4 regions of the Priestia sp. TGN 0903 genome follow, and region 2 is predicted to be linked to each of the others. Evidence: riboswitches for the same ligand, from Rfam matches in the RefSeq annotation. Region 2 holds a riboswitch; each other region holds the start of a gene.
What was found. Region 2 has a riboswitch for S-adenosylmethionine ahead of ACRPLY_RS19440 (phosphoadenylyl-sulfate reductase). Riboswitches for the same ligand answer to the same signal wherever they lie in the genome.

Region 1 (8,270 bases), on a different contig from region 2:
GGAGAAACGATTGCTTCTTGCATTAACTTTATTACGGGACCGAGCAATTCAGCTGATATTGAAATGAATCTAGTCGTTGGCGTGCATGGACCTATTCAAGCCACTTATATTGTAGTGAATGATCGATAGAGGCTGGGGAAAACGTATTTTAGCCGAAGTGAAAAACGAACCGTGAATCAAACATGTTGATTCACGGTTCGTTTTCTTTGTTATGTTGAGCATAGGTTTCATTTTGTTATGTCCCAGCCTCTTTTATTCATGCTCCTTTTTTAAATAACGGGAGAATGTGAAGAAATGTCGCATTTTGAATAAACGTGACTAATTTTAAAAAGGTAAAAAGCAAATCTTGTAGAATACTAAGTCTATAGATAAAAGGTGGGGAAATGGGAAGTGCAAAAGAAAGGAGCAATGAGCATGTCACCACACAGAGAATTAACATCTGAAGCTGCGCAAAAGCAGCAAGGTGAATTAGAGCAGCTACGAGCTATTTTTAATGACGTATTAGATGCCATTGTCGTATTTGATGAGTATTTTCAAGTTATAAATGCCAATGAATCAGCCTGCGGGCTGTTTGAAAAAACAAAGGATGAGCTATTAACGTATCAAATGAAAGATTTTCTCATGTATTTTCCGTATGACATGATTGAAGCGTACTATCCAGCGCTTTTAGAAGAAAGCTATTTCAAATATGAAGGCGCGATGACGCTTCAAAGCGGCATGATGAAACATGTTGAATTTACTTCACACAAACATAGTCACATGTCGGGCATTATTGTGTGTACATTTCGAGATATTACACAGCACAAGGTGATGGAAAACGAACGGTTTATTAGTCATCATATGTTTATGGATGTATTTAATGAAGCGGTAGATGGAATTGTTATTTTTGATCGAACTGGTCAGCTTATCGACGCGAACCCTTCATTTTGCGAGCGATTAAATTATACAAGAGCACAGCTTTTAACCAAAACGTTAGAGGAGCTTGTAGAACCTACTTATCATTATAAAGTGAAAAAATTATGGAGAACTCTGCATCAAGAAGGAAAGACAAGCGGCGAGCTGCCGATTAAGCTCGAAAATGGAGACGTTACTTTTTTTGAATTTACCACAACGGCTAATATATACAGTCAATACTATATGTCCATTATGAGAGACGTGACGGAAAAACGGCTGATGGAGCAGCAGCTGTTGAGAAGCGAAAAAAATTTCAGGGCTATTTTTGAAAATGCGATTGAAGCCATTTTGATTTGGAAAGACGATGGGGAAATCTTAAACGCTAATCTTGCTTCGTCCCGTACTTTCGAGCTGCCGTTGAACAAATTGATTGGAAGTAATTTGTATACGTTTATCGATAAGCAAAGCTTTAGTGCATTAAAAATGCTGCAAACATTTCAAAAAGAAGGAGAAATTCGCAATCAGCTTCCTTTTTACATGCCAAATGGAGAAATCAAACAGTTGGAATTCACAGGGAAAAAAGGCATTATAGAAGGAGACCATTTAACCATTTTTCGAAACATTAGTGAACGTACAAAAATCGAACAAGAGCTTCGGAATAACGAAGAGAAATTCAGACAGATTTTTAATGGTTCGATCGATGGGTTAGTTTTATGGGACGGCAAGCGAAATATTATTGATGTGAATTCTTCTCTTTGTGATATTCTCGAACTCAGCAAAGAGGAGATTTGTGCGCATTCCATGGAGGATTTTATTTCTTCAGCGAATTTAGATGCGGTCATTGAGCATAAAGAAACAATTGAGCAAAAAGGGGAAGCTGAAGGAGAGATTACGTACGTTACGGGGAACGAAAAAGTTAAAAACATCGAATTCTCTACGAAAAAAGATATCTTGCCAGGTCTATATATGACGCTTTTAAGAGACGTAACGGAACGAAATCAAATGCAGGAGCAGATTCGGAAATCGGATACCCTTCAAGTAGTCGGACAGTTAGCAGCTGGGATTGCGCATGAAATCCGCAACCCGATGACGGCTTTAAAAGGGTTTGTTCAGCTGCTAGAAAGCAGCATTCAAGAAGATCACTCTCTTTATTTTGATATTATTAAATCCGAATTAAAAAGAATCGAAACCATTATTACAGAGTTTCTAGTACTCGCTAAGCCACAGGCCGTAAAGTTCGAAAAGAAAAATCTAGCTGCGGTTGTTAAAGAAACGATTGATTTATTAAATGCTCAAGCGCTTTTAGAAAATATTCAGTTTGAACTAAGTGTGTCCCCTCAGCTGCCAATGGTATACTGCGAGCCGAACCAAATTAAACAAGTACTAATAAATGTAATTAAAAACGCAATTGAAGTTACGTCAAACGGGGGAAGAATTTTTGTTGAGGTCTATTCTACAGAGCCGCACTACGTGACGGTCTCCATTCGAGATCAAGGAGACGGAATGCCCGAAGAGCGCATCAAGCGCTTAGGAGAACCATTTTATACGACAAAAGAAAAAGGAACGGGGCTCGGTTTGATGGTCTCATATAAAATTATCGAAGAACATAAAGGGCGAATTGAAGTGGAAAGCAAAATAGGAGAAGGAACAGCTTTTCGTGTTATTCTTCCAGCCTAAACAGAAAGGATAAGCGAGTATGTACTATGGAGAAATGAACTTATTTTCTGATTTGAAAATTTATATTGTAGCCTCGGAAAAAGGGGTTCAACATATTTGGTTTGATAGCGATGATCACAACGAGCAGCTTAAAAAACTTGTCCATGACGAGAATTATCACCTTGTGAAAGAAGCGAAGCGGCAGCTTCAGGATTATGCTGAAGGGCGCACGCTAACATTTGATGTGCCTTTGGATATAAAAGGAACAGACTTTCAAAAAGAAGTGTGGTTAACGCTTAAAGGTATACCTTATGGACAAACGTGGTCTTATAGTGATGTAGCGGAGTCTGTTAATCGCTCTAAAGCCGTAAGGGCTGTGGGACAAGCGAATCGTCGAAATCCACTGCCTATTATTTTACCTTGTCACCGTGTTATTGGTAAAAATGGAGCTTTAACAGGTTATGCAGGTTCCCAAACTCATATAAAAGAAAAACTATTAATGCTTGAAAGAAATGTAGCAAAAGGCGCTCTGGAGTTAAAATAACTATTCACCGTCTAATTTCCAGCCTTCTCCCTGCACAAAAACACCGTCAATTTGCTGAGGAGAAGGGAGGGAATTTAGTTCTTCATCTTTGGATAAATCGAATAGCTGATATTGCTGCTTGCGATTCAACGCTTTGTTTTTATCCGTTTTTTGCTCTGCACTCATTTTTACTCCTCCTTATTCAAAAAGAATCCCCTATAATATATGTAGAAAAATCAGAGAGTACTGTTACAATTGTGTTACAAATGCAGCCAAAAAGCGCTGTTTAATAAAAAAGGTTGAGACATAACAAAATCAATGTCATCTAAAGATGAACAACTCGTATAGATGAACTGAACCGCTTGTGACACCGCAGTTGATTTCCGTGCAAGACTTCGCTTTCCGCGGGCGGCCGCTGAGCCTCCTCGTCGCTTGCGCTCCTGCGGGGTCTCACCCCTTCCGTTTTCCCCGCAGGAGTCTTCGCCTTGCCCTCCAATCAACTGCTAGAGGGAACGAAACAGATAAAACGATATTTACCATCACAAAAAAACGAACCACTAATCAACATGTTGATTAGTGGTTCGTTTTGCAGTGGGGCTAAAATACTTTTGTCCCAGCCTCTTGTTATTGAGCAGATTGCAGCAAAACTTTTTGAATGGATTCAAAAGACGGGGAATGGATAACTCCATGCTCTGTAATAATGGCCGTAATCAGTTCGCTTGGCGTCACATCAAAAGCTGGATTGTACACAGAGATTCCGTCTGGAGCAATTTGCGTATCTCCAATGTGCGTTACTTCTTTAGGTGAACGTTCTTCAATAGGGATGCTGCTTCCGTCTTGAATAGATAAATCAAATGTGGACTGCGGCGCTGCTACGTAAAATGGAATACCGAATGCTTTCGCTAAAAGAGCAAGTCCATACGTTCCAATTTTGTTAGCCGTATCGCCATTTGCTGCAATGCGGTCAGCACCTACAATGATCCCATTAATTCCTTTTGTTTTAATGGTATGAGCAGCCATATTATCCGTAATCAGCGTAACGTCTACTCCCGACTGCTGAAGTTCCCATGCTGTTAAGCGAGAACCTTGAAGAACGGGTCTTGTTTCACAAGCAAATACTTCAAGCGGAATATCGCGCTGCTTAGACAAGTGAAAAGGTGCTAATGCTGTTCCATAATAAGCTGTAGCAATTGAACCAGCATTACATATTGTCATGATTTTATCTTTCTTTTTAAATAAAGAAAGGGCATGATCTCCAATTCGGTAGCACGTTTCTTCATCTTCTACTTGAATTTGAATCGCTTCATGAACAACTTTTGTTTTAGCTTCATTAACGGACGAAGCGGATTCAGCGCTTTTCGCTACGCGGTCCAATGCCCAAAATAAATTGACGGCAGTCGGGCGTGAACTAGCTAAATACTGTTGATCTAGAGCTAGCTTTTTGTTAAATTCCTTGACTGAATCCGTGTCATAGCTAAGCGCAGAAAGAGCAAGACCAAAAGCCGCCGTAATGCCAATTGCAGGGGCTCCGCGTACTTTCAAGGTAGTGATAGCATCCCATACGTCTTTAATGGTTTGCAGCTTAATATATTCAACTTTGCCAGGAAGCTGCTGCTGATCTAATAAAGTAATATATGATTCATTCCATTCCACTGAGCGCGGAAGTGATAGTGTATTTGTCATGCTGATACCGATCCTTTCATTGTGTACATTATTCGTTATCGAAGTAAATGTTCAAATTCATTTGGTGAAACGTCTTGTTGGTGCAGAAGTAAATAGCGTCCAATTTTTAACGCAGTACGTTTAGCGTTAATTTTTCTTTCCTCTGAAGAAATTTCGTCTAAGTCCGCCACGTGAGCTAAGCCAATCGTACGTCGAATGATTTCACACCCTGCATATCCAACAGCATCTTGCCACGTTTGCGTTAAAATTTCATGTAACAAGCGCTCATCTTTAGCGAAAGGTTCAGTGTTTTCAGAATGCCAAAGCGCAGTAAAGGTATCTTTAAATACGTTCCATGTGTTCGTAATGTGTGCAAATAACGGTTCGCGATCTGTTTTTCGAGAAAGAGCATTTAAAAATAAATTTGCAACAAATTGGCCTAAATCGAATCCAAACGGACCGTAAAAAGCAAACTCTGGATCAATCACTTTCGTTTCTTGACTGCTAGCAAATATGCTTCCTGTATGTAAATCACCGTGAATTAGCGTTTGGGCATTTGTTAAAAATTTATATTTTAATTTTGCTGCTTGTAACTTTACATCTCCATCGTTCCACAATTCTTCTACATCAGGACGCAGCGCTTTTTCAAATTCATTTGTATCGATATCAAAAAAAGGATCTGTAAAAACTAAATCTTCCGTAATATTGCATAAGTCCGGATTGCTGTACTTGACGACTTCTTCTTTTTTATCCTGAGGCTTTAAGGCAAAATCCGACGTTTTGAACGCAATATGTCCTAGAAAAGAACCGATATGCTGTGAAAGCAGGGGATAACTTTCTCCTTGAATAAGTCCGGCGCGGGAAATCGTTAAATGAGACAGATCTTCCATGACCGTAACAGCAAGCGTTTCATCGTGGTAATACACAGCTGGTACGAGTTCAGGGGTAAATGCACCGAATTGCTTGAGCGCATTGCTTTCAATCGTGGCACGGTTCAAGGATAGAGGCCAGCTCTCGCCTACAACTTTTGCATAAGGAAGTGCTTGTTTGACGATAATGGATTTATTCGTTTGATCATTTATGATGTGAAAGACGAGATTTAAGTTGCCATCACCGATTTCACGGGCAGTCAGTGCTTCTGTGGCATCAAAGAGACCTAGCTTTTTCACAAGTTTGATTGCTGAAATTTCTGTTAAAGGCTGATACTTCTCTGTTTTTGTTGTTGACATTAGAATCCCTCCATAGTTTATTAAACTGATTTGTTTACTAAGTTAATAGGTTTAAGAATGTATGGAGGCTTTTATAATTTTAGAAAATATAAAAGCCTCTTTCGTTGGAAAGAGGCTTGATTGTAGTGTTCAAACCTCTTATCTGCCAGAAAGAATTACTTTCTGTTGGAATTAGCACCGTGCCTTTGTAAAAACATGTTTTACGGGTGTGATCCATCTTAGGATGGAATGACGGTCGGTTGCTGGGCTTCACAGGGCCAAATCCCTCAGCCAACTCTTGATAAGAGTACGATTACTTATTCAATTTTGATTTGTTTGAAAATTTTATGTTATCTGGTGAAAATCGTATCATGCAAAAAAACGGCTGTCAATACATAATTAATAAAATTCTGTGCGGCGATCTGTAAAGACAGGAATTTGTTTACGAATTTCTTTTACAAGTTCCAGGTTAACGTCGGCACTTAAAAGTTCTTCGCTATCGCCAGCTTCAGCGATTATTTCTCCCCACGGATCGATGACTAAGGAATGTCCGGCAAATGTGTTATTAGGATCTTGGCCTACACGATTACACGCGATTACATAGCATTGATTTTCGATTGCGCGGCTAATGAGCAGTGCTTTCCAATGGGCAAGTCTTGGAGCCGGCCACTGAGCAACAACAAATAAGACTTCTGCTCCGCTGCTAGTATGCACGCGAATCCATTCTGGAAAACGAATATCGTAACAAATAACTCCTGCGCATAAAGACTGTTCAAGTGTAAAAAGATTTTTTGCTGTTCCTGCTTCTAGATAGAGGTGCTCATCCATTAATTTAAATAAGTGCAGCTTACTGTATTGTGATACTTCACGACCTTTTCGGTCAAAAATATACATCGTATTTGTGACGCCTTGCTCTGTTTTTTTCGCGATCGAACCTGCCACAATATTTACTTCGTTCGTTTTAGCAAATTGAGAGATTAATTGCTTGGCTTGCTGTCCTTCATCATCGGCAATTTCGTCTAGCCGCGTCAAATCATAAGCTGTATCCCATAGCTCAGGAAGCACAAGGATGTCAGGGTTTTCTTTTAGAGCTTCCGTCATTTTTTGTTGAATATATTTTCGGTTTTTAGTTGGGTTTCCAAACGCAATATCAAGCTGCAAACACGTGATTTTTACACTCACTTTATCATCCGTCCTTTTTTTAGTAGTTGAAAAAAATGACTTTACAAGTTGAGTATTACAATATATTATTTGTGACTAGAATTTCAAGAATTTTTTGAGAAGGTGTGCGATGATGAAACAATTTGAGCAATCGGAACTATTAAAAAGTTTACCAAAACAATTTTTTGCATCACTTGTGGGCAAGGTAGGAAAAGTAATGGCCCAAGGGCACGACGTTATTAACTTAGGGCAGGGAAATCCTGATCAGCCTACTCCTTCACATATTGTAGAAACACTCCAAAAAGCAAGTGCTAATCCTATGCATCATAAATATTCTCCATTTCGGGGGCACCAGTTTTTAAAAGAGGCCGTTGCGACTTTTTATAAACGAGAATATGGCGTTGATGTGGATCCTGAAAAAGAAGTAGCTATTTTATTTGGCGGAAAGGGTGGACTTGTTGAAATCCCGCAGTGCTTGTTAAATCCTGGAGATACGGTGCTGGTTCCGGATCCTGGATATCCTGATTACTGGTCTGGAGTAGAGCTTGCAAAAGCAAAGATGGAAGTGATGCCGCTCACGGCTGAAAATCATTTTCTGCCCGTATACGAAGAGATAGGTGAACGTGCTAAAGAACAGGCAAAGCTCATGTTTTTAAACTATCCGAATAATCCTACCGGTGCAGTGGCAACGGCAGAATTTTTTGAAGACACCGTGGCGTTTGCTGCCAAGCACGATATTTGTGTGGTACACGACTTTGCCTACGGAGCCATTGGATTTGATGGTAAAAAGCCAATCAGCTTTTTACAGACTCCTGGTGCAAAAGAGACGGGAATTGAAATTTATACTCTTTCTAAAACGTATAACATGGCGGGATGGCGAGTTGGATTTGCTGTAGGAAATGAAAGTGTAGTAGAAGCTATTAATCTTCTTCAAGATCATATGTATGTCAGCCTCTTTGGGGCGGTTCAAGAGGCAGCAGCGGCAGCTCTGTTAGAATCTCAACAATGTGTGAATGATTTAGTTAAGCGCTATGAATCTAGACGCAATACCTTTATTCAAGGGCTTCAAGAAATTGGTTGGGACGTTACATCTCCAGCGGGTTCCTTTTTTGCATGGCTAAAAGTTCCTAAAGGATATACTTCTGAACAATTTTCAGATTTACTTC
Region 2 (8,270 bases):
AACTATATTGCACCATCCGGTAAGCAAATAAAAAACGATTGAAGACCACTCTTTAGTCGTTTTTTATTTGCTTATTATTTGCGTCATCGTGCATGAATTCCGTTCTGTAATCAAAGAACATTAGTTGACTTCATAACGGAATTTATCGTTAAATAAAAGGGTACATACAATGATTGCAGTTTCAACAAACTATAATGATTGTGTCAAATTGTAAGTGGATTCACTTGAATTCAGCTAACAGTTTCGATAAAGTGGAAAATAAAGATATTTTAATGGAGGAACAGACTATGACACATGTTCGTTTTGATTATTCAAACGCGTTATCATTTTTTGGTGAACATGAACTTACATACTTACGTGATGCCGTGAAAGTAGCTCACCATTCAATTCATGAAAAAACAGGTGCTGGGAACGACTTTTTAGGATGGGTAGACCTTCCTACGGAGTATGACAAAGAAGAATTTGCACGCATTCAAAAAAGTGCAGAAAAAATTAAATCTGATTCAGATGTATTAATTGTTATTGGTATTGGAGGATCTTACTTAGGTGCTCGTGCTGCTATTGAAATGCTTCAGCATTCATTCTATAACACATTATCAAAAGAACAGCGTAAAACTCCGCAAGTTATTTTTGCTGGTAACAACATCAGCTCAACATACATGAAAGACTTAATGGATGTTTTACAAGATAAAGATTTCTCTATTAATGTTATTTCAAAATCTGGTACAACAACAGAACCGGCGATTGCTTTCCGTATCTTCCGTAAATTATTAGAAGAGAAATACGGCAAAGAAGAAGCACGCAAGCGTATTTATGCAACAACAGATAAAGCGCGCGGCGCATTAAAAACATTAGCGGACGAAGAAGGCTATGAAACATTTGTTATTCCAGATGATGTAGGCGGCCGTTATTCAGTATTAACAGCAGTTGGCTTATTGCCAATTGCCGCTGCAGGTCTTGATATCGAACAAATGATGAAAGGGGCAGCTGATGCTCAAGAAGCATTTTCATCATCAGAGCTAGAAGAAAACGCAGCTTATCAATATGCTGTAGCTCGTAATGTTCTTTATAATAAAGGAAAAACAATTGAAATGCTGATTAACTATGAGCCAGCTCTTCAATACTTTGCTGAGTGGTGGAAACAGTTATTTGGTGAAAGTGAAGGAAAAGACCAAAAAGGTATTTACCCTTCATCTGCTAACTTCTCAACGGATCTTCATTCTTTAGGTCAATATGTACAAGAAGGTCGTCGTGATATTTTTGAAACAATTGTACAAGTTCAAGATTCTCGTCATGAGCTAACAATTGAAGAAGATGCAGCGGACTTAGATGGACTAAATTACTTAGCTGGGGAAACAGTTGACTTTGTAAATAAAAAAGCGTTCCAAGGTACAATGCTTGCTCACACAGACGGAGGCGTTCCAAACTTAGTTGTAAACATTCCGGCGCTAGATGAGTATACGTTTGGATATGTTGTATACTTCTTCGAAAAAGCATGCGCAATCAGCGGCTATTTACTAGGAGTAAATCCGTTCGATCAGCCTGGAGTAGAAGCATATAAAGTAAATATGTTTGCTCTTCTTGGAAAACCTGGTTTTGAAGAGAAAAAAGCAGAATTAGAAAAGCGTTTGAAATAAATAAAAAGTTCACCTTCTTGTTAGAAGGTGAACTTTTTTGCTTTTGAGATAAAGGATAAAAAGCTGGAAAAAGGACATGTTAAAACAGAGGAGGGATAAGATGATTGAATTATCTTCAAGATTAGACGGCACATTATTCAAGCTTTATGAATTAGAAAAAACGCTTAAGCCGCTTGGGTATAACATTGGAGGAAATTGGGATTATGATCATGGTTCATTCGACTATAAGATGAACGATGAAGTCGGCTATCAGTTTTTACGTATCCCGTTTACAGCTACGAATGGAGAACTGGATTCTAAAGGAACAACCGTACAGATTGGTACGCCATTTTTACTTTCACATAAGTATCAAATTGGCCTAGATGACAATGTTCACAATGGAAACGTGGGTGCTTCATTTAATCAGTTTGCAGAACCCCAAGACGCAGACGCTTCATTTCCAGAAAAGTATATCAGCTTAGGAGAAGAGCTAATTAGAGAGGCAGAAGAGGCGCTGCTTCGGTAATTGAAGGGACTATTCTTTTCTTAAACTCTCTAATTTTTTTACAAAAATATGTTCGTACATGACCTGACTAATCAACTCGTTTGTTTTAATCATTTCATTTACCCCCAAATTTTGCGCATTTTGAATATGCTTTTTTGTTAACAGTTCAACGATGCTGTAAATAGAAGGGTTCAGTCCTTGCAGAGCGACTAGCGTAACAATAGTATTCATGTCTGCATATTCTTCTGTCTTATGCTGATCCGCAGTAATCAGCACTTTTTTTGCGTACCGAGCATTAGCAAGTTCTAATACCTCATAGTGAGAGGGACTTCCTTTAATAAAATGAACGCGATCACAGATCATGGGGTTTTTAGTCAAAGAGTCGTCGATAAGAACAATGTCTTCTTTATGAAATGCGTCGCGATAAGACTCTAACACGAGTTTGGCGCGCTCATTCCACCCCACAACGATGAAGTGATCTTTTCCATAAAACTTTAAATTTCCTTCCAGATAAGCGCTCTCAGCGGAAACAGCAATTTTAGAAAGCGTGACAAAATAAGTAGTAATAAATCCCGTTCCAATGAGGACTAAAATAATTGCAGCTAACCTTCCAATCGTAGTGGTGGGAGCAAAATCACCGTACCCTATAGTAGAGATTGTAATAATAACCCACCAAATTCCTTCAAACACATTCCCAAACGTTTGCGGCTCTAGGAAATGTATAAGCATGCCGAAAAGTAAAACAAGGCAGCCGATAATAAAAAGAAGCCGCACTAAAATAGAACGACGAAAAAGTCGAAATAATAGCCATTCCATCATAAAAATACCTCCAGTGATTAGTCATAGCCACAGTATGACCATTTTTCACTGAAGGTATAAGATATCTTTATCTTTTTACTTCGTAATATTCAATCCATTCTTTGTCTGGACCATAGAAAAATAAGTATCTTGCTCCATTTGGCAAAGTTACAATGTTTTCTTCCACAAATGAAACGCCTGCTGATTTTAAACGCTCAAACTCCTCTTCAATTCCATCTACTGCCAGCGCAAAATGATGAACTTTACCTTCATTAGGTAAGCTTGAGTTATACCCTTGAATTAACTCTACGATTACATTGCCTTCTAAACCTAGAAAAGCTAGCTTCAAAGACGGATCGGTATGTGGTAGTGTTTCGATGAGCTCTAATCCCACCTTTTGTGTATAGAACTCAATAGATTTTTCTATATCCTTTACTTGAACGCCTACATGTTCAAATTTTAAAATTGCCATATGCATCACCCGTATCTATAGTATGTAAAAACTATGAAATATATTAAAGAGAAAGGATATAGAAGTCAAGATAGGGCTGCTTATTAGGAAAGGGCTCTTAAATCATATTTTTGCTGGAGTGAATAGGGTAGAGGCTTCCATCAAGCGCAAACGAAATTTTGCCTGTTTCTTCAGATACAACTAAAATTAATGCATCCGATTTTTCTGACATTCCAATGGCTGCACGGTGACGTGTTCCCAATTTTTTGTTCGTTGAAATAATAGACGAGAGAGGTAAAACATTAGCAGCCGAAATAAGCTGATTATTTCTAATTAGGACAGCTCCGTCATGTAAGGGTGTCCCTGGATAGAACAGTGTCTCAACTAGCGTAGCGCTGACAGGAGCTTGAATAGGCATTCCTTTTTGAATAAGAGGATCAACATTTTGTTCCCGTTCAATGACAATTAAAGCGCCGTGACGTTTCTCAGAGAGGTTATGAATAGCTAGGGACAGAGCAGCGTATTCAAATGTATAAGGCGATAAGTAATGACGCAAGTAATAAGAGGCGGCCGTAGCTTGAACATCTTGAAATAACCTTCTCATCTCCTCAAAATCACATAGGATACAATGATCACTCGTGTCTAAATGTTTAATTAAATTAGAGGCTTCAGTTGAAATCTGCTGTAAATATGTTCGTACATTATTTTTAATTGTATCGTCTAATTGAAAGGGTTGTCTCTCCATCTTATATAGCTCCTATCTGTCAGTCAGTGTTATCTGTAATGTGTGCTAATGTGGGTGAATTATCCGTAAAGCTTATAAATCCGCTATTAATTTTATAGAGAGATTTTGCGTTTTATTTAGCAAGAGAACATCAAAAGTTGGAGAAAAAAGAAAGCGTTTTATAAACTGATATGTTCACATTTGGGTCAAATTTACATATGTTGTTTTAAATAAAAGTATAGATATTTCTGTGAATTTAAAGTATAGTTTTCTTATCGGATATATGATTTTTAATGTTGACAAATATTCTAAATATGCTAAAATTTTTAAAAAATGCTTATCAAGAGTGGTGGAGGGATCTGGCCCGCTGAACCCCGGCAACCTGCTTAGCAAGGTGCTAATTCCAGCAAAGTGTGTATCATTTTGAAAGATAAGGTGAAAATTTATTGCCTACCCAGTCTTTCAATACGGAAGACTTTTTATTTTGATATAGCGCAAGCGATAATTTGAGAAGGGAAACCAATGACTGTAAACCCCGACTTAAAACAAATTTTTGAACACGCCGAAGTAAAGTAAGAATTAAATAGTTTCGCTGACTAGACACACTAGAGGCGGTTTTATCCAATTCTAGTGGGTAAAACCGTCTTTTTTTATTGGATAACGCGGATAACTAAGAATTGGAGTGGAGAAAATGGCAGACTTATATACGTACGAAAACTGGAGCGATACATTTCCAGAGTTCGACAGTAAAGATGAAACAAAAGGAGCCCTTTCAGCATTGCAGTGGGCGTATGATACCTACGGAGATTCAATTATTTATGCGTCAAGCTTTGGGATCGAAGGAATCGTGTTAATTGATTTAATTTCAAAAGTGAAAAAAGACGCTGAAATTGTCTTTTTAGATACAGGTGTTCATTTTAAAGAAACATATGAAGTGATTGATGCAATTAAAGAACGCTTCCCTGATTTACGTATTCATATGAAAAAGCCGGATTTAACTCTTGCAGAACAAGCTGAAAAACATGGAGATGAGCTTTGGAAGAGTCAGCCTAACTTATGCTGTCAAATTCGAAAAATCATTCCGCTAAGAGAATCCCTTGCTCCTTATGATGCGTGGATTTCTGGTTTGAGACGCGAGCAGTCTGAGTCTCGTGCCAACACGAATTATTTTAATAAAGATGAGAAATTCAAGAAGGTGAAAGTTTGTCCGTTAATTCATTGGTCATGGAAAGAAATTTGGCGCTATGTGTATAAGCATGATTTGCCGTACAACAAACTTCATGATCAAGGCTACCCAAGTATCGGCTGTGAGCCCTGTACCGCACCTGCCTATAATGTAGACGATTTACGTTCAGGAAGATGGGCAGGTACACAAAAAGTTGAGTGCGGATTACACGAATCTTAAATACGAAAGAGCTGAATAAATGATGCTTTTATATGTTGCCTTTATCATTGCGCTTTTTTTTGCAATGAATATTGGGGCAAGCGGTGCAGCAGCTGCTATGGGCGTTTCATACGGCTCCGGTGCAATTAAAAAGCGAAGAGTGGCCCTGTTCATCTGTGCTGTAGGAATTGTGCTCGGAGCTGTTACCGGAGGCGGTGAGGTGGTAAAAACCATCAGTTCAGGTATCATACCTGAAAAACTGCTGTCAGTAGAATTAGTTATTATCATTCTGGCTGCTGCAACGCTGTCACTCTTTTTCGCGAATTTGATTGGTATCCCTCTATCAACAAGTGAAGTAACAGTTGGCTCAGTTGTTGGAGTAGGAGTAGCTTATCAATCTCTGTATGTAGAAAAACTTTTAATTGTCATGTCTTTTTGGATTATTGTTCCGCTAGTTTCATTTGTCATTGCTTTTTTGATTGGGAAAGTGATAAAACGCAGAGCGCATAAAAAAGAAGCAGAGGGAAAGTGGAAAAGAGTTTTAACGATTTTAGTTATAGCGACGGGATTCTTTGAAGCCTTCTCAGCTGGAATGAATAATGTGGCAAATGCTGTCGGTCCTCTAGTAGGAGCTGGGTTAATGGATGCTACAACGGGTGTCATAGCAGGAGGATTGGCGGTGGCACTCGGAGCTCTTTTACTAGGAGGCCGAGTTATTGAAACAAACGGAAAAAAAATTACTCGCTATTCTGTAGGGGAAGGCTGCATTATTTCAGGTACTGGTGCTTCTCTTGTTACAGCAGCTTCACTGTTTGGTTTGCCAGTACCGCTTACACAGGTCACTACGTCTTCTATTATTGGGATAGGCGCAGCGAAAACGGGATTTACGAAAGAACAGCGCGAAGTGGTCATTCAAATGTTAAAGGTTTGGGTGGTATCCCCTGTATTTTCACTCGTAATCTCATATGTTCTTGTGAAATTAGTACTTGAAAGCGACTTATATTCATTTGTGGTGCTAGCTAGTGGCTGCATTGCCACAGCAGGTGTTCTAAGCTTAGCTAGAACGACTAGAAGAAAAAGAGCAAGCTTGCAGTCGGAAAAAGAAAAAATGACTGCGTGATTCAATTGCTTTTTATTATATTGTGTTAATTACTTAAGGAGGATTTTACAAAATGACAACAATTCAAGCACACGGTGGAGAATTAATTAATTTATATCAACCAACATATGACTACACTTCACTAACAAAAGAAATTGAAGTAGACAACATGGCTCTAAGTGATTTAGAACTAATTGGAATTGGTGCTTACAGCCCAATTACAGGGTTTTTAGGAGAAAAAGATTATCAATCAGTTGTTGAAAATATGCGTCTAGCAGATGGAACTGTATGGAGTATTCCTATTACTCTTCCCGTAACAGAAGAGCAAGCTAAAGAATTAAACATTGGCGACAAAGTAAAACTAGTTCAAAGCGGTGTGACATATGGTGTTCTAGAAGTTTCTGAGGTATATACGCCAAATAAAGAAAAAGAAGCGGAAAATGTGTACCGCACAGCAGAACTTGCCCACCCTGGTGTGAAGAAAATGATGGAACGCCCAAATGTATATGTAGCAGGTCCAATCGTACTTGTAGAACGTACACCTAAAACGCGTTTTGAAAAATATTACCTAGATCCAACTGAAACAAGAGCAGCATTTGAAGAACGCGGTTGGAAAACGGTTGTTGGATTCCAAACTCGTAACCCTGTTCACCGTGCGCACGAATATATTCAAAAAACGGCATTAGAAATTGTAGACGGCCTGTTCTTAAATCCTCTTGTAGGAGAAACAAAGTCAGATGATATCCCAGCAGATATCCGTATGGAAAGTTATGAAGTACTTTTAGAGAACTATTATCCTAGCGATCGTGTAGCTTTAGCAGTTTTCCCTGCCGCGATGCGTTATGCTGGACCTAGAGAAGCGATTTTTCATGCAATGGTTCGAAAAAACTTTGGATGCACGCATTTCATTGTAGGTCGTGATCACGCTGGTGTTGGTGACTACTACGGAACATATGATGCACAAAAAATCTTCAGTAACTTTACAGCAGATGAATTAGGAATTACACCTTTATTCTTTGAACACAGCTTCTACTGCAAGAAGTGTGAAGCGATGGCATCAACGAAAACGTGCCCTCATAGCAAGGAAGATCATATGATTCTATCTGGAACAAAGGTACGTGAAATGCTTCGTAACGGAGAAGTGCCACCAAGCACATTCAGCCGTAAAGAAGTAATTGAAGTGTTAATTAAAGGATTAGCAAAACAAAAAGTATCTTCAAAATAAGGAGCGGTTGAAGTGAGCAAATCAACAAACATTACGTGGCATGATGCTGGAATTACAAAAGAGGAAAGACGCGAGCAAAATAATCATCACAGTTTTGTATTATGGTTTACAGGTCTTTCGGGTTCAGGTAAATCTACCGTAGCAAACGCAGTGGCAAAAGCGCTTTTTGATAAAAATATTCGCAACTATGTATTAGATGGTGACAATGTTCGGTTCGGCTTAAATAAGAATCTAGGGTTTTCTGCTGAAGATCGTACAGAAAATATTCGCCGTATCGGTGAGGTTTCTAAGCTATTTGTAGACAGCGGTCAAGTGGTACTAACAGCATTTATCTCTCCATTCCAAGAGGACCGCGCTCAAGTGCGTGAGATCTTAGAGGGGAATGAATTTTTGGAAGTATACGTGGAGTGTCCGTTAGAAGAATGTGAAAAAAGAGATCCAAAAGGCCTTTACAAAAAAGCAAGAAGC
Region 3 (8,270 bases), on a different contig from region 2:
AACACGTTGGCTTATTTTCACCTGAGCTATATTGAGTGGCTTGGGCTTACAGATATCGCATTAGCTCAAACAGTTACAGATAATGACCTTATTCAGCAGCTTGTTAACGAACATACGCCGTTTGGTCATTTTGGGCGATTTGCCCTTCGTACAGATGATATGGATTTGCTCATAACCGAGCTGAAAGACAAGGGCTACACTGTAAAAGGCCCTGTAGCGGGGTCTCGTCAAACTAATGATGGAGAAAGACTTCAATGGCAAATGTGTTTTATTGAAGATGACCATGATGCCCTCCCTTTTCCTTTCTTTATTGAGTGGGGTGAACCAGAAGAAAAACGCAAGCCAAAGCTAGCTGCTCTTTCTTCCCATCAAGCCGGTCAGCTGCAGCTAAAAAACATTTACTGTGCTGTACATAACCTTGAAGAATCCATCAGCAAATGGACAAAACTGCTGGACGTTCAGGCTGGCGAAAGCTACAAAGACTCTTTCCTTGATGCACGTTGTCAAAAACTATATGTCAATGAAGGAAACCTTATTTTTTGCAGCGGAACACAAGGTGTTGTCCATGATACATTAAAAAAAGTTGGAGAGCGTCCATTTTTGGTTGAATTGGATCACGCTCTAACATCGCAACAAATTACCGTACAAGGAGCTTCTTTTAAATTCAACAAATAAACATCCGCGGGCGGATGTTTATTTCTGTGCTTCTTTTATAGCTTGATAAATGAAGTGAGGCAAAATCTCAAAGGAATACTGAACGTCTAATCTTTCGGTCCATTGATGCGCATCTCTTCCCAGCGGTCCAATGTTCAGCACCGGCATCTTCAGCTCCTCTAGCTCTTCTAGCGGGATATGATATCCTTTATTCCATAGAGGCATATTGGCTACTAACGTGTTAAATGTATGAAGCGGGTGCTGCAGGCTGGCATAGCTTAAATCCGAAATTCCGCCAAAATAACTTTGTTCAACTAGCTCCACTTGGAATTGCTCTTTGGCAGCTGCCTGTACGTTTGACAAAATCCTTTGTACAAAGAGATCATCATGTGAACAAACGGCCGGGTAAAAAGGCGGCGTAAAAAATAAGACTATCATCGGAGCTGCTTCTTTACATAAACCAGCTAAAGAGTTTACTAATTTAATGGTTTTATTTCTGTCATCATCTTCTTGTGCCAAAAGTGCCGCTTCCATTTCTTGCACATATTTTTCACCGTGCTGTTTGACTGCATGAGTATAAAGTTCTTCATACGTCCATACGTTCACGTCAAGGGATGAACCCTCCATTCCCACAGCGTACTGCCGAGCAGCTTTATTATAATGTTTTTTTACATTCAAAGCCGCTTTGTCAGCCGATTTCAACAGCAGATCTGTTACTTCTTTAAGAGAGCGGTTTAACATAAATAAATTAAATAATACAACGGCAGAGTGCGGAACTTGAACGGAATACTCTTCTTTTAAATCTTTTTGTATCAGCACCGTAGGAGGTGGACTCGTTTCATCTCTTACTTTTTCGCAAAAATCAACGTTTAGTTCTATTTCTGTTGTTAAATAAGAAGCTAGTAAATTAGCATTCAAACCAGCTAGCGGTTCCCCTACATGAGTTTCTTTTCCATAACACAAAAAGCTTGGCATGATCTTGCCAATCGATCCTGAGTACACATAGTTCGTTTGATCACCAGGATAGCGGCTGAACACTGGTTCTGCATTTAGCATGAGAGAAAAATCCAGCTGATGTTTGCACGCAAGTTCTAAAAGAACAGGCACTGCTTTTCTCATTCCGAGCGAATTTACTTCTTCATCCGGTACCGACAGAAGCAGGATGTTTCCGTCAAACTCTCCGTTGCATGCTCGTTCAATCATACTGATATGCAGAGCAATACCTGCTTTCATGTCCATCGTTCCTCGGCCAAAAAGCCAGTCTCCTTTTATCATATCTTTTTGTACGTGCGCCGGAACTTGTTCCATATCATTATAAAAAGTACTCGTTAACGTATCAGCGTGAAAAGCATCCTTTTTCCACTGTCCATAATCTTGTACATCCACTACGTCGTAATGACTGACTAATACAACTGTTTTATTCGTATTTTTTCCTTCAACAAAAGCTGTGACAATCGATCGCCCGTCTCCTGTTGAATGAAGCTCAACTTGCTCGTTTTTTTGAAAGTAAGGCAGCTTCAATAAATACGACGCTATCGATTCAGCCATTTCCACTTCTGCCATCGTTCCTGTCACGCTAGGTATAGAAACCAATTCGCTTACAAGCTTCTTTAACTGTTCTTTTGTTTGATACAAAGATGTTTTGTTCGACATACCCTTCATCTCTTTCCTTTTTCTAAATTTTCCATCAAACAAAACGATTCGTCAATCCCTTTGACAGAGACCCTTTCATTCTATCCCTATGTATCATAGTATGCGCTTCCTTGACGCACATGATAAAAAAAGAGTGCGCGGCTAGGGCTAGCACCGCACACTCTTTTTTTTACTTTTCGTCATCTTCTAAAAAGTCTAGGATACGATCAATAAGCTGTTCGCTTCCTGCATCGTTTCCATGTTCAAGAGACATTTCCATTTCAATGCTCCTTTCATAAAATATTCTTGTTTTATAACATACCACAATTCATTTCGAATGTAACCTTTAATTTGTGTAAAAATTTCGACAATTTATGATTAATTTTAAAACCTAGTGAGTAATGATTATACCCACCAGATTCTTCAATTGTCAAAAAACATGCTTTCTATTTAAAAACACTAAAAAAATAGAGGCGCGAGCAAACTTCTTCTATAAAAGACAGCCTACTCGCTCAAGCTTGGAACAGCATGATGAATAAATTTCTAGTTCATTTGCTTTTTGTACATCTTTAATATCTATGCCTACAGCATATGTACGAACATGGTTTTCGACCACAATTTCATAAAATGTTTCTAATTCACGATAAGCTACTTGATAATGCTTTCCTAATAATTTTACGGCTTCCTTTAATGCTTTCTCTCCTGTATGTGCTGCAACTGCTGTATGACTCATAAAACCCTCTCCTTTTAGAAAAATAAAAAAAACTCATTTTGCTTTGATGCAAAATGAGTTTTTCACCCGTTTTATCACCCAAAGCACATGCTTTGCTGGTAGGAGCACCTTACATTCGTAGGTTGCTGTGGAGTCAAAGAGCCAGATCTCTCGTCCACTCGTGATAACTTTTTTAATTTAAAATTTATTTTATCAAACAATTCCATCCGCGTAAATAGAAAAATAAAAATATTTTAATTTTTTTGGTAATGGAATGAATTCAAAAAGTCAAAGCTTAGATTAGCAAAATAAGAAGCTGCTACAAGTAATGCCTCTTCATTTAATGAAAAAGAAGGATGGTGCCATTCATATTCTCCAGCCGTACCCATCCATACAAAAAATCCTGGTACACGCTGCTGATATACGGCAAAATCTTCTCCTCCAGGCGATTGTTCAGCTTCTACGACTTGATAACTAAGATTCTCTGCAGCGTTAATAACCAATTTTTCCAGCGTATCATCATTGTTTACTACAGGAAGATACGGATACCATTTAACGTCTACTGAAGCCCCGAAAGCTGCTCCAATCCCTTCAGCAGATCGTTTCATAAGAGCCGGTATTTTTTCTCTCGCTTCTTCTTGAAAGGTACGCACCGTTCCTTCAAGCGTTACTTTGTCAGGAATGACGTTCCACGAGCTCCCTCCGTGGATTTGAGTTATGCTGACAACAACATTTTGAAATGGGCTGAGATTACGGCTGACAATGGTTTGTAAACTAGTAACAATTTGACCAGCAACAGCAATCGGATCTACTGTTTTTTCTGGAATACCTGCGTGACCGCCTACTCCTTTGACGTCAATTTCAAAACGATCAACGCTTGCCATTAAAGGTCCCGATTTGACACCAATGGTTCCTACAGGAAGATTCGGTTTGTTATGCATCCCAAATATCGCTTCTACTCCTTCGAGCACACCTTTTTCAACGAGCATTTTTGCCCCAGAAGCCGTTTCTTCGGCCGGTTGAAAGATAAATCGAACCGTACCGCAAAGCTCCTGCTGACGCTCTTTGAGAAGAATGGCTGCTCCGATTATAGAAGCCGTATGAAAATCATGGCCGCATGCGTGCATAACACCGTTCACTTCAGAAGCAAATGGCAGATTGGTTTTTTCTTCAATTGGCAGCGCATCAATATCAGCTCGAATAGCGATAGTAGGTCCCGGCTTTCCTCCCACAATTTCCGCTACTGCTCCCACGTCTAAATGGAATGCATCCGCTATAGAAATATCGTAGTGCTTTAACCACTTTTTAATACGTTTAGTTGTTTCATATTCTTTCATTGAAAGCTCTGGAAACCGGTGCAGCTCACGGCGTATGTCTATTAGCGTATTTAGTAGTAATTGATCTGTCATATTTATCACTCTTTCACATTTCTTAATTTAGACCACTTCTCTATCTTTTACGACAAAGAGTGTACCTCATTGAATTTTTTATAAAGAAATACGGTCGTATAGCTTTCTGCAAGGTGCTTTTCTTTAGCTTGAACATATCCTTTTCGTTCATACATCTCAACTAACCAAGGATGTTCTTTTGCTGTTCCTAAAGACACACCTGGCGATTTAAACGTATTTTTTATTACCTCTTCCTCTACTAGATGAAGCAGCTTAGATCCAACGCCTTTCCTGGCAAACGACGGGTCCACTGCAAACCACCAAAAGTGTGGAACAGCAAACGGACCTGGATGTTCTCCCCAAGGCATTCGTATAGATACAGTGGCAGCGATTCTTTTATCTTCTTCGTATACATAGCAAAGGTTTTGAGAAATATTTTTCTTAACGAGGGCAAGATCAGCAGTAGCTGCTAAGAAAGGAATGCCTAGCTCTCGAATAGGCTTATATGCTTGTAGAGTTAAGTTCAATAAGTTATCCGCGTCGTCATTTGTTGCCAAACGGAATTCATTTTTCATCTCTTTGTCTCCTTATATAGTACTTAAATATTTTATTTAACTTATAAGTTTACTAAGAATTAAAAAAGACAGACTGCCGCCTTGCGTACTCACTATACAACTGCTTTGATAACGTGTCAATTCTATTTATCGTTTTCTATAAAAGATATAAATAAAACGAATACACGCAGAAAACTGCGCGTATTACGTACATATCAAGATAGACTTCAGGACTCACTTACCGTAGCTTTTAAATTAGCTGCCAACATCACAAGTTCTTCTATAGATGCTAACTCCTCTTGTGAAGCCGCAGCTACTTCTTCAGCGTAAGCAGCTGCTTGTTTAGCAACCTCCGAAAGGGTCATGACGGACTCCATTACTTTGAACGAATACCCATCAATCTCTCCTGTTGCTTTTGTCATTTTGTTCATTTGTTCTTGAGCGGCAAAGACATCTTCCATAATTGTCGAAAACTGTTGCGTTACATCTTCGACAGTGGCAATACCAAGCGTGACTTCTTCCGTATTCACTTCCATGTTTTGATAAGCCCGCTTTGCCTGTACTTCAATTTCTTTTAACAAATGACTGATTTGTATAGCGGACGTTTTAGATTCTTCCGCTAGCTTACGTACTTCCCCTGCCACTACAGCAAAACCTTTTCCATGTTCTCCAGCCCTTGCAGCTTCAATAGCAGCATTAAGTGCAAGAAGATTTGTTTGTTCAGCAATTCTTGTAATCGTATTAATAATGCGGCCAATCTCTGCGGAACGATCTTCGAGTCCCTTTACTTCACTGGTCGATATCTTAACGGTTTCATAGATTTTATTCATTTGATTCGTCACATCTTTCACCGCAACATTTCCGGTAGAAGCATGTTCAGAGGCTCTGTTCATCGATTGTTGTACCTTTGAAGAATGATCAGTCATTTTCTGAAGCAGCTTGGCCATATCCACCATAGCTTGCTCGGTTTCAACCACACTTAGCAACTGCTTATCAGAACCCGCAGCAATTTCTTGAATAGACATCGTAACTTCTGTCACAGCTGTTTTTGTTTCCTTCATGCTTACAAGCAATTGCTCTGAGGAATGACTGACCGTGCTCTTTGTTTTACTTATTTTCTGACCCAGCATTCTCATGTGAGTCATCATTTCATTAAATGAAGATATGAGTGTACTAATCTCATTTTTCCCTTTCAAAGGAACAACATCTACAGATAAATCGCCGTTTGAAATCCCTTTCATTGTTTTTGACAAATTTTCAACCGCAATTATGTAGCGACGTATGATAAAATAGAACACGGTAGTTGTAAAAGAAACAAACAGAAATGTAATCACTAGCGTAATCGAAGCTGCTTGCTCTTGTTTCACAATAAGATAATAATTGGTTACTTCAATTACAGTAGATGTTATGGCCATCATGGCTGCAATCATACATAGCATTTTCATGCGTAAACTTTGAAAAGCTTTTTTCATTTTTTCATCCCCTATACAATCTAAAGACATAGAATGTCTAATCTATATTAGTAGTATCGGCATATTTTTATATTTTTTTGTAAAAACTAAAGAAGAATTGAAACAATTATTATTGGCGCTTTTCCACTAAATATTGGAATACATATCTTCCTGCAAGGCGCTGCAACAGCAGTTGATAACTGTCTGATTATTCTTTCATTTGACCAAACTCTACCTTTGCTTATAAAATGAAGATTTGTAGAAAGGAGTACGAAAAATTTTATGTATACGTATCAAACAGGCAATCAAACAATTGACTACAAAATTGAAGTCGTTCCAAATAGAACCGATATCACGGTGCAAATTTGTGACAAAGAAGGGGTAAAAGTTATTATCCCGAGAGGTCTTAATGAAAACAATGTGCGTTCAATCATCGCACGCAAAGCAACATGGATTTTAAAACAACTAAACGGTTCACAACCAGCTGAGGAAAAGCCAGCTGCTCCAAAGAAAGAAGCAGTAAAAAAAGAAACAGCTAAAAAAGAGGCTCCTAAAGCAGCAGCTTCTGCAGCTAAAACTGGTTCTTTTGAAGAAGGAGACAAATTCCCTTACCTAGGACGTCAATACCGCTTAAACATCGTTCGTGGAGATGTAGCAAAGGCTGAAATGACATTCCGTGCAAAATTCATTGCTACAGTACCTGAAAGCTGGAACGAGCAGCAAACAAATGAAGGTATTGGACAACTATTAACAGAATGGTACCAAGGCCGCGCAGGTGAAAAATTCCAAGAAGCTTTGAAATCTGTTAAAAAAGCAGCTGACAATGCTCCTGAATCTGTTAAGTGGGACGAGTTAGGTGAAGAATACGCTACGACTCAAGATAATACAATTGTATTAAACTGGCGTTTGCTAACAGCTCCTCTTGCAACAATTGAATATGTCATTGCTTCTCAATTTACAAATGCAGATGAGTTATTCGAAGATGCAGCTGAACGCAAACAGTGGTTAAGCGATAACACCCTAAACGCATTTTAAGTTTATACATAAAAAAAGCACGCGGCGAACGCGTGCTTTTTTTATGACAATGAAGTATTATACCCACTCCCTCCCCTCAGAAATTCCACTCTACCAGGTCTTTGGACATGTCAAAGTTTCTACACCAATCGATATATTGTCTTTTAAAAGAAAGATATATATAATCAAGAAAATGTTTGATTTTGTTTAAATGTGGATACGTATACCTATAAGCAAGATGGCAAACACTTAAGGTAAGCAGTTTTGCTATAAAAGTTGTAAAAGAAAGGAAGTGCAGCTTATGAAAGGACAGAGCTTTTTTATTTTAGGACTTATATTTGCTCTTATCATTGCTGTTTTAGCTGTAATTAACAACGATCCTGTACAATTTAACTATGTATTTGGTTCACAAAAATGGCCTCTTATTTTAATCATCTTAACAACGGCTGTGTTTGGAGGAGTTGTTGCTGCTTCATTGAGCTTTGTGAAAATTGTTCAACTAAGAGGACAAGTGAAACAGAAAAACAAGCGAATTGCTGAACTAGAAGAAGAAATCAAGCAGCATAAGCCTGTTGAGCCTGTTGTGGAAGAAGAGCCAAATCAACCAGCTACTCGAACTGAGCGCGCTCAGTTATAATAAAGAAAAGCCGTTATTCTCCAGAATAATGGCTTTTTTCATTTTTTGTTCCACCACGCATATTTTTGGAATACACGCATAAACAGATAGATATGGAAAACTTTAGTTCTGAATGGTACAATCAACACTGTTATATCTCTATGAAAAACTTAAATTGACAGTCTTACCGTTAAGAAGGTGTTCATCCATTATGGTCAATAAAAAAATAAAGCGTGAAATTCTTACATA
Region 4 (8,270 bases), on a different contig from region 2:
GATGTCCATGTTTTACAATACCGCTTCATGAATCAGCAAAACAATCCTCCGTTCATCATTGCTATTGAAAAAAGATAAGCCGCATATGGCTTATCTTTTTAACATTCGGTACAAGCGTCCGTTGATATAGAAAAAGTAGCTGAGTGCTCCCCCCGCTTTGATTAATCGACGTGCATTCACATGAACATGTTTTTGTGCCCTCACTTTTTGATCGGACAAATAAACGCCCAGGAGTCCCTTATAGATAAAGCAGTGAAAGTGATAATCCGGCAGTTTTTTAGCATATTCGTCCGCTTTTACAACAAAATGCAAAAAGCGGTCCATCATTTGCTGATAGTGAGGATAATAAAAACAAAAGTTCAAATCTCCTCCTGCTTTATCTTCTTCTTGGTCAATTAAATAATCGAGTAAAATATGTAAACCTTGAATATAAGGAAAATATCCCGCTTTTATTTTCTCCGTCATTTCTTTGGTCATCTCTTCTTGAAAACTGTAAGCGGCCAAACAAAAAATGCCTAACGTTGAACCAGAGCACGCTGAAAATTCATACCACTCCATTTCAGGAACACTGTGCCGGTGAGCATCAAACCAATTCTCTAATCGTGGAACTCTTTCCTTGATTTCAACATGCTTATGTATTTGCAAATCACAATAATAAGTAGCTAGTTCTAATAAATGTGAAGAGACGATATGGTAATTACAGGCTTTTCGCAAGGACTGCTGACAAGTCTGGACAAGTTCCGCTAAATATCCTCCATCGTCTTTATCCGTTCGAAAACGATAGTAATCCCCAAGAGGTGCATGAGGAGTCAACGCATCTGGCATCGATTCGTGTAAGGCTGCAAAATCTTTAGGATCGAGCGAATTGCTGCGGTCACATAAGTTATCTAAGTAATCGCTGATTGTTTGGTAGGCAACGATAAATTTTACGCATTCAATCATGTTTTCTTTCGCTAAAATCGATAGGATACCGCCTCCTTCACAATGAAAAGTTTTTGTATCGATACTTGCCAATGCTTGAGTGCGTAATTCTTTATTAGGAATCTCTTTTGCCCGTTCCCGCCAATGGTTAAGCTCATGATGAACGACGGGAAACACTTCTCGATAAATTTTTCTCATTAATGAAATAGGACGAGACGGAATCTTCATTTATTTTCACCTCAATTTCTGACAGCACTCATTAAATGTGAAGATCAACAAAGCTTTTCGCGTATGTAAAAACGTATTCTCTTTCAGGCTCATTAAAGATTTCGTGATACAGCTGAGACCATTCTTTGTAGATTTTTTCACTTAGCTCTATTTCATCAAACCACTGTCTAACAATCAGCTTTTCAATAATTTTATCTTCTCCTGCCTGCATCACAAGAAGCGGAACATCCGGCAAACGATCGATATCTTTAAAAGCTAAGTTAACAGCTTGAATCAATTCTCGGTACCATCTTACAGAAACTTTTGTAACGTACAGTGAGTCGTTTTCATCTTCATCTCGAACTTCTTGATTTCTTGTTGCTTTTTCAACAGTAAGACCCAAATCAAAAAGTTTGTTCGGCATGACTTTATTTAATCCTTTAGATAACATATCTAAGTAAGCTGGTACTTGCTCTTTTAATCCTAGACAAGGTGAGGAAAGAATCGCACCCCATATAGGAAGATTTTTTGTCTGCAGCGTACGAATAACCGCCAGTCCTCCCATACTATGTCCTAACAGGAAAATAGGCAAATCATATTTTTGCGCTTCACGTACCCATTCTTCCACTTCATATACATATTCATCAAAGGATAGGATATGTCCTCTTCTTCTCGTTGTTAAGCCTTGGCCAGGAAGGTCTCCCATGATTACGTGCATTCCAACCGAACGCCACATCTCAATCAGCCAGCGATAGCGCCCGTGATGCTCCGCTGCTCCATGGACCATGACAATAACGCCTTTTGGATTTACTGCTTCCCATTTATGCATTTGAGTTACTCCTTCTTCCTTTTTTTGTTTACCTGCTTTAAAAACCTTTGTACACTTACATTAGAAGATTTACTACTTTTTTTCAACTAATAAAGGGAGATGATTTGATGATTTATCCGTATAAAGAAAAAATGCCTAATATTGCACCCAGCTGCTTCCTCGCAGACTATGTCACGATTACTGGAGATGTCACCATTGGTGAAGAAAGCAGCATTTGGTTTAACACCGTTATTAGAGGAGATGTTTCACCTACTATTATAGGTAAACGAGTAAATATACAAGATCAATCAACACTCCATCAAAGCCCAAATGCTCCTTTGCTTATTGAGGATGATGTGACAGTAGGACATCAAGTTATTTTACACAGCTCCATCATCCGCAAACGCGCGCTCATTGGCATGGGCTCTATTATTTTAGACGGTGCGGAAATTGGTGAAGGTGCTTTTATCGGTGCAGGAAGTTTAGTGCCTCCCGGTAAAAAAATACCACCTAATACTCTCGCACTCGGTCGACCTGCTAAAGTAATCCGCACTCTGACTGAGGAGGATTTAAAAGATATGCAGCGCATTCGTACAGAATATGTAGAAAAAGGGCAGTATTATAAGTCTATTAAGAAATCTGATTCTTCATTATAAAGGAAACGTTCCCTCAGAAAGTCATACTGAGGGAATTTTTTTAGTATCTCCACAAACTCTCTAATCATGTTCTATTCTCTCCACAATTGTAAAGAAATTTCCATATTAATTTACATCGTTTTAGTACTGCCTCCACAATTAAAGATTAAACTGAATAATAAAGACGTATTTATTAAAAAGGGAGCGACTCTATGAAAGCCAAGTTAATTCAGTATGTATACGATGCCGAATGCCGATTATTCAAAAGTGTAAATCAACATTTTGATCGAAAGCACTTAAATAGATTTTTACGTTTACTAACTCATGCCGGCGGAGCCACGTTTACCATTGTGATAGCGTGCTTGCTGCTATTTCTGCATCTTTCATCCGTCGCTTACGCCTGTGCGTTTTCTCTAGCCGTTAGCCATATTCCTGTTGCCATTGCTAAGAAGCTATATCCGAGACAACGGCCTTATATTCAACTAAAGCATACAAAAGTATTAGAAAATCCATTAAAAGATCATTCATTTCCATCGGGGCATACAACGGCTATTTTTTCGTTAGTTACCCCTCTGATGATTACTTACCCAGCCTTCGCTGCCGTTCTTTTGCCGCTTGCAGTAACGGTAGGCATTTCAAGAATTTATCTCGGTCTGCACTATCCGACGGATGTCATGGTAGGCCTGATACTCGGCATCTTTTCAGGTGCTGTTTCACTGAACATATTTTTAGTCTAATTGATAGGAGGAGTACTCATGAGAATTGCTTTATTTACAGATACATTTGCTCCGGAAGTTAACGGAGCTGCTAAAACACTTTATCAATTTACTCAGTATGTCAAATCAAAGCAAATTCCCATCCAGGTATTTGCTCCTGAATTTGCTCATAATCGGTCGTTTTCAACATACGTTCACCGCTCGCCTAGCATGCCGTTTTTCCTTTATCCAAACAGCCGCTTTTCATTGCCAAACGTTCTAAAAATTAAAAAGCAGCTGCAGGAATTCAACCCTTCTCTTATTCATTTGGCCACTCCTTTTACAATGGGGCTTTGCGGCTCCTATTACGGGAAAAGATTAGGTATTCCTCTTGTCGGCTCTTATCATACCAATTTTGATGATTATTTATCTCACTATGAACTTGAAAAAATGCGTGTACCACTGCAAAAATATATGAAATGGTTTTATAAACCTGTACAAAAATTATTCGCTCCCTCCGAAGTGACCAAACAGCAGCTAGAAAAACAAGGGTTTCACAACGTAGCTATTTGGTCGCGAGGGGTAAATCACAAATTGTTCCATCCCCACTATGACCGCTTTGATATTCGTATTAAATATAATATAAAAAAACCCTACATCTTAACGTATGTAGGAAGGTTAGCTAAAGAAAAGAACGCTGATTTTTTACTAAAAATTGCCCGATCTTTACCTGATCATATCCGCCACCAAGTTCACTGGCTTATTGTGGGAGATGGTCCTTTAAAAGAACAAATGCAACAGCAAGCATCTGAGCATATGACATTTACAGGCTTTCTTGAAGGTAAGCAACTTGCTCATATCTATTCTTCATCTGATTTGTTTGTTTTCCCTTCAGAAACAGAAACGTTCGGAAATGTCGTACTGGAGTCTCTTGCTTCTGGAACTCCCGTGGTGGCAGCAAATGCAGGAGGAGTTAAACAGATGGTTCAGCACGGGCGAAACGGCTACCTTTGCAAACCTCACTCCTTAGAAGAATTCAGTTCGGCTATTACAGGTTTACTTGATGATTTGCACCAGCGGCTTCACTTTAGCCATGCAGCGAGACACTATGCTCTTACTCAATCATGGGACGCCATTTTTCAGCATTTGCTTTCAGAATATGAAGATGTCGTAGAAAAATCTGCTGAAGGTATTCAATGGGCATAAAAAAATCTCCGTTTTCACGGAGATTTTTTTATTATTTAGCTAAAGCTTGAGTTTTTAATGCTTCAGCTTTGTCTGTGAACTCCCAAGGAAGCTCCACATCTGTACGACCAAAGTGACCGTAAGCTGCTGTTTGCTTATAAATTGGGCGACGTAAATCAAGCATTTTAATGATGCCTGCTGGACGTAGGTCAAAGTTTTTGCGTACTACATCTACTAGTACTTCTTCAGAAACTTTTCCTGTACCGAATGTATCAATTGAAATAGATACTGGCTGTGCAACACCAATTGCATATGCTAGTTGTACTTCACATTTATCAGCAAGATCAGCTGCTACAATGTTTTTCGCAACATAACGAGCTGCATAAGCTGCTGAACGGTCTACTTTTGTTGCGTCCTTACCAGAGAATGCACCGCCGCCGTGACGAGCATATCCGCCGTAAGTATCAACGATAATTTTACGACCAGTTAAACCAGCATCTCCTTGAGGGCCGCCGATTACGAAACGTCCTGTTGGGTTAATGAAATACTTTGTATTTTCATCAATTAACTCATTTGGAACAACTGGATTAATTACATATTCTTTTAAGTTACGTTGAATTTGCTCTAACGTTACTTCTGGGTGATGCTGAGTTGAAATAACAATTGTATCGATGCGAACAGGTTTGTTGTTTTCATCATATTCAACTGTTACTTGTGTTTTACCATCCGGGCGAAGGTAAGGAAGAATTTCTTCTTTACGTACTTCTGTTAGACGGCGAGCAAGTTTATGAGCTAATGAAATTGGAAGAGGCATTAATTCTTTTGTTTCGTTACATGCATAACCAAACATTAACCCTTGGTCTCCAGCTCCGATTGCTTCGATTTCTTCATCGGACATTTGACCTTCACGTGCTTCTAACGCTTGGTCTACACCAGCAGCGATATCAGCTGACTGCTCGTCGATAGATGTTAATACTGCACAAGTTTCAGCATCAAATCCGTATTTTGCACGAGTATAGCCAATTCCTTTAATTGTTTCACGAACTGTTTTAGGAATATCCACGTAAGTAGAAGTTGTAATTTCACCGCTTACTAAAACTAAACCAGTTGTTACGCTTGTTTCACAAGCAACACGAGCATTTGGATCCTTTGCTAGGATAGCATCAAGAATTGAGTCAGAAATTTGGTCACAAATTTTATCGGGATGTCCCTCTGTAACAGATTCTGACGTGAACAGACGACGTTGTGTTGACATCAGTTTTCCTCCTTATAAATACGATACATTGTGATACGGTACTCATTCCCTTATTTTCATTACACGTTAAAAAATATAAAAAAACCTTTCCTTGTATCGAGGAAAGGTATCAAATTCTACATAAGCCTTTCACTCTTATCGATCAAGGTTGTGCCCTTGCATCAGGTTAGCACCTTATCGTCTACACAAAAAAATGACGATGGTTGCTGGGTTTCACAGGGCCTGTCCCTCCACCAGCTCGGGATAAGAGAGTATCCGTTCAAGGACATATAATACATGAAAAAGCGCTTCACTGTCAACAACATTCAAATGGAAATCATCTCTTTATGTTTGAATCTGTTTTAATGTAACATACTCAAATTTAAAAATAGTATACCTTATTAAGAATGATCACGAAGTTTGGTTAACAAGACAGACCAAAAAAAGGCTTTCACTTGAAATAGCTTCACTTTTTTCGCTTCTAGCACATATACATGTGTCTAAAATAGGTATAACGTACATTTTTTTATAATGCACAAACATTTTTAGTTAAATAGTATAGAATAATTAAATAAATGTGTTATACTAATTATAAATTTCAAACATTAATGAATAAATAATAGCTAAAAAAGGAAGGTAGTGCACATGAGTACTGTTGATATGTCTATCGAATTAAATGGTTTGCTTCAATTAAAAACAACAAAACACCAATTATCTGTTCCACAACTTGTTGAAAAAATTCTAGCTCGACGCGAAGGAACGCTGACTTCTACAGGTGCTGTGTCAGTCGAAACCGGAAAATATACAGGCCGCTCTCCTTTGGATAAATTTATTGTAAGCGATGCTGTATCTTCAAAAACGGTTGAATGGGGACCCGTCAATCAGCCAATTTCTGCTCAGCGATTCGATGCGCTATACAAAAAAGTCTTAACCCACTTAAAGAAGCAGGATGAACTTTTTGTTTTTAATGGATATGCTGGAGCTGATAAAAAGTATCAGTTACCAATTCAAGTAGTTAATGAATTTGCATGGCACAACCTATTCGCTCAGCAGTTATTCATTCGCCCTTCAGCTGAACAAAAAACAAATGATGATGTGAAGCCGTTTACAATTGTAGCAGCTCCAACGTTCAAAGCTGATCCTGAAACAGACGGGACGAATTCTGAAACCTTCATTATTCTTTCATTAGAGCGACGCATTGTGCTAATTGGAGGAACTGAATACGCTGGTGAAATGAAAAAATCTATTTTTTCAGTGATGAACTTCTTGCTTCCTCAAAACAATATTCTATCCATGCACTGTTCTGCTAACGTAGGAGAAGAAGGTGACGTTGCATTATTCTTTGGTTTATCTGGAACGGGTAAAACAACGCTTTCTGCTGATGCAAACCGTCGTTTAATCGGAGATGACGAGCACGGTTGGTCAAGCTCTGGTGTATTTAATATTGAAGGGGGCTGCTACGCGAAGTGCATTCAGCTTTCCGAAGAAAAAGAACCGCAAATTTTTAATGCAATTCGCTTCGGCGCAGTACTGGAAAATGTAGTGTTGAATCAAAATACGAAAGTAGCAGATTACAATGATAATAGTTTAACAGAGAATACTCGTGCCGCTTATTCAATTGACTCTATTGATAATACGGTATTGCCAAGCGTTGCTGGGCACCCTACAGCTATTGTCTTTTTAACTGCTGATGCCTTCGGCGTCTTACCTCCAATCAGCAAGCTTACAAAAGAACAAGCGATGTACCATTTTCTGAGCGGATACACTAGTAAGTTAGCTGGAACAGAGCGCGGCGTAACATCGCCACAGGCTACTTTCTCTACATGCTTTGGTGAGCCTTTCTTACCTCTTGCTCCAACAACTTATGCAGAAATGCTAGGAAAGAAAATCGATGAACATAACGTAAATGTCTACCTTGTAAACACTGGATGGACCGGCGGTGAATACGGCGTGGGTGAACGAATGAAGTTAAGTTACACTCGAGCTATGGTTCAAGCAGCTCTTGAAGGAGAACTAGCTAATACCGAAACAGTAACAGATGCTATTTTTGGTTTATCGATTCCAACTCATGTTCCGGGAGTTCCTGATGAAGTGCTTCAGCCTTCTAAAGCATGGAACGATGCAACAGCTTATAACCAAAAAGCAACTGAACTTGCCGCTAAATTCAAAGCGAACTTCAAGCGTTTTAATGATGTAGCATCGGACATTTCAACATTAGGCGGACCTAGAGTCTAATAAAAAACCGATCGTCTTATAGACGATCGGTTTTTTAGTTAGTCGAATGTAATTTTGTCAGTTCATATGTGACAATGGTTTTTTCCTGCTCCATTTCTACCTTACGCACAACAGCAGTTCCAATACATTCTCCATTTTTCGTTTTGTGAATGTTTAATGGAATATCCAACGGATACAAACGATATCCTTTTTTCTCAACTTGAAAAATGTTATCTGTTACACGCTTTTCGTTGCCTTTTGTCACAATCATTGTATTTAATTCTAGCGGCATCCCCATTTTCTCTCACTCCTCACTGTTATTCTACTTGTTTTTTCTATCGTAGCATATCTTTTATTGCGCTTTCATCCAC

Region 1: another riboswitch for S-adenosylmethionine. It lies ahead of mtnK (S-methyl-5-thioribose kinase); the one in region 2 lies ahead of ACRPLY_RS19440 (phosphoadenylyl-sulfate reductase).
Region 3: another riboswitch for S-adenosylmethionine. It lies ahead of ACRPLY_RS15550 (hypothetical protein); the one in region 2 lies ahead of ACRPLY_RS19440 (phosphoadenylyl-sulfate reductase).
Region 4: another riboswitch for S-adenosylmethionine. It lies ahead of metK (methionine adenosyltransferase); the one in region 2 lies ahead of ACRPLY_RS19440 (phosphoadenylyl-sulfate reductase).

Annotation. Positions count from the first base shown of each region.
Region 1 is NZ_JBOZGL010000004.1:155,734-164,003, reverse strand. It holds gene ACRPLY_RS15345 (LutC/YkgG family protein) at 1-129, shown strand, start outside; gene ACRPLY_RS15340 (PAS domain S-box protein) at 415-2,571, shown strand; gene ACRPLY_RS15335 (methylated-DNA--[protein]-cysteine S-methyltransferase) at 2,591-3,094, shown strand; gene ACRPLY_RS15330 (hypothetical protein) at 3,095-3,259, opposite strand; gene ACRPLY_RS15325 (hypothetical protein) at 3,334-3,573, opposite strand; gene mtnA (S-methyl-5-thioribose-1-phosphate isomerase) at 3,698-4,756, opposite strand; gene mtnK (S-methyl-5-thioribose kinase) at 4,792-5,964, opposite strand; SAM riboswitch class I at 6,100-6,251, opposite strand; gene ACRPLY_RS15310 (carbon-nitrogen family hydrolase) at 6,343-7,125, opposite strand; gene ACRPLY_RS15305 (pyridoxal phosphate-dependent aminotransferase) at 7,238-8,270, shown strand, end outside.
Region 2 is NZ_JBOZGL010000006.1:5,648-13,917, reverse strand. It holds gene ACRPLY_RS19470 (hypothetical protein) at 1-42, shown strand, start outside; gene ACRPLY_RS19465 (glucose-6-phosphate isomerase) at 288-1,637, shown strand; gene ACRPLY_RS19460 (YugN-like family protein) at 1,738-2,142, shown strand; gene ACRPLY_RS19455 (potassium channel family protein) at 2,152-2,940, opposite strand; gene ACRPLY_RS19450 (VOC family protein) at 3,008-3,391, opposite strand; gene cdaS (sporulation-specific diadenylate cyclase CdaS) at 3,489-4,115, opposite strand; SAM riboswitch class I at 4,429-4,531, shown strand; gene ACRPLY_RS19440 (phosphoadenylyl-sulfate reductase) at 4,786-5,499, shown strand; gene ACRPLY_RS19435 (inorganic phosphate transporter) at 5,519-6,598, shown strand; gene sat (sulfate adenylyltransferase) at 6,651-7,802, shown strand; gene cysC (adenylyl-sulfate kinase) at 7,815-8,270, shown strand, end outside.
Region 3 is NZ_JBOZGL010000004.1:203,700-211,969, forward strand. It holds gene ACRPLY_RS15540 (VOC family protein) at 1-675, shown strand, start outside; gene ACRPLY_RS15545 (M20/M25/M40 family metallo-hydrolase) at 694-2,307, opposite strand; gene ACRPLY_RS15550 (hypothetical protein) at 2,777-3,019, opposite strand; SAM riboswitch class I at 3,088-3,189, opposite strand; gene ACRPLY_RS15555 (amidohydrolase) at 3,253-4,407, opposite strand; gene ACRPLY_RS15560 (GNAT family N-acetyltransferase) at 4,455-4,961, opposite strand; gene ACRPLY_RS15565 (methyl-accepting chemotaxis protein) at 5,168-6,412, opposite strand; gene ACRPLY_RS15570 (M48 family metallopeptidase) at 6,674-7,426, shown strand; gene ACRPLY_RS15575 (LapA family protein) at 7,707-8,042, shown strand; gene lepB (signal peptidase I) at 8,233-8,270, shown strand, end outside.
Region 4 is NZ_JBOZGL010000005.1:335,428-343,697, forward strand. It holds gene ACRPLY_RS19155 (class I SAM-dependent methyltransferase) at 1-78, shown strand, start outside; gene ACRPLY_RS19160 (tetraprenyl-beta-curcumene synthase family protein) at 91-1,149, opposite strand; gene ACRPLY_RS19165 (alpha/beta fold hydrolase) at 1,181-1,957, opposite strand; gene ACRPLY_RS19170 (gamma carbonic anhydrase) at 2,065-2,592, shown strand; gene ACRPLY_RS19175 (phosphatase PAP2 family protein) at 2,784-3,308, shown strand; gene ACRPLY_RS19180 (glycosyltransferase family 4 protein) at 3,327-4,472, shown strand; gene metK (methionine adenosyltransferase) at 4,504-5,706, opposite strand; SAM riboswitch class I at 5,839-5,956, opposite strand; gene pckA (phosphoenolpyruvate carboxykinase (ATP)) at 6,331-7,920, shown strand; gene ACRPLY_RS19195 (DUF2584 domain-containing protein) at 7,955-8,197, opposite strand; gene ACRPLY_RS19200 (alpha/beta hydrolase family protein) at 8,252-8,270, opposite strand, start outside.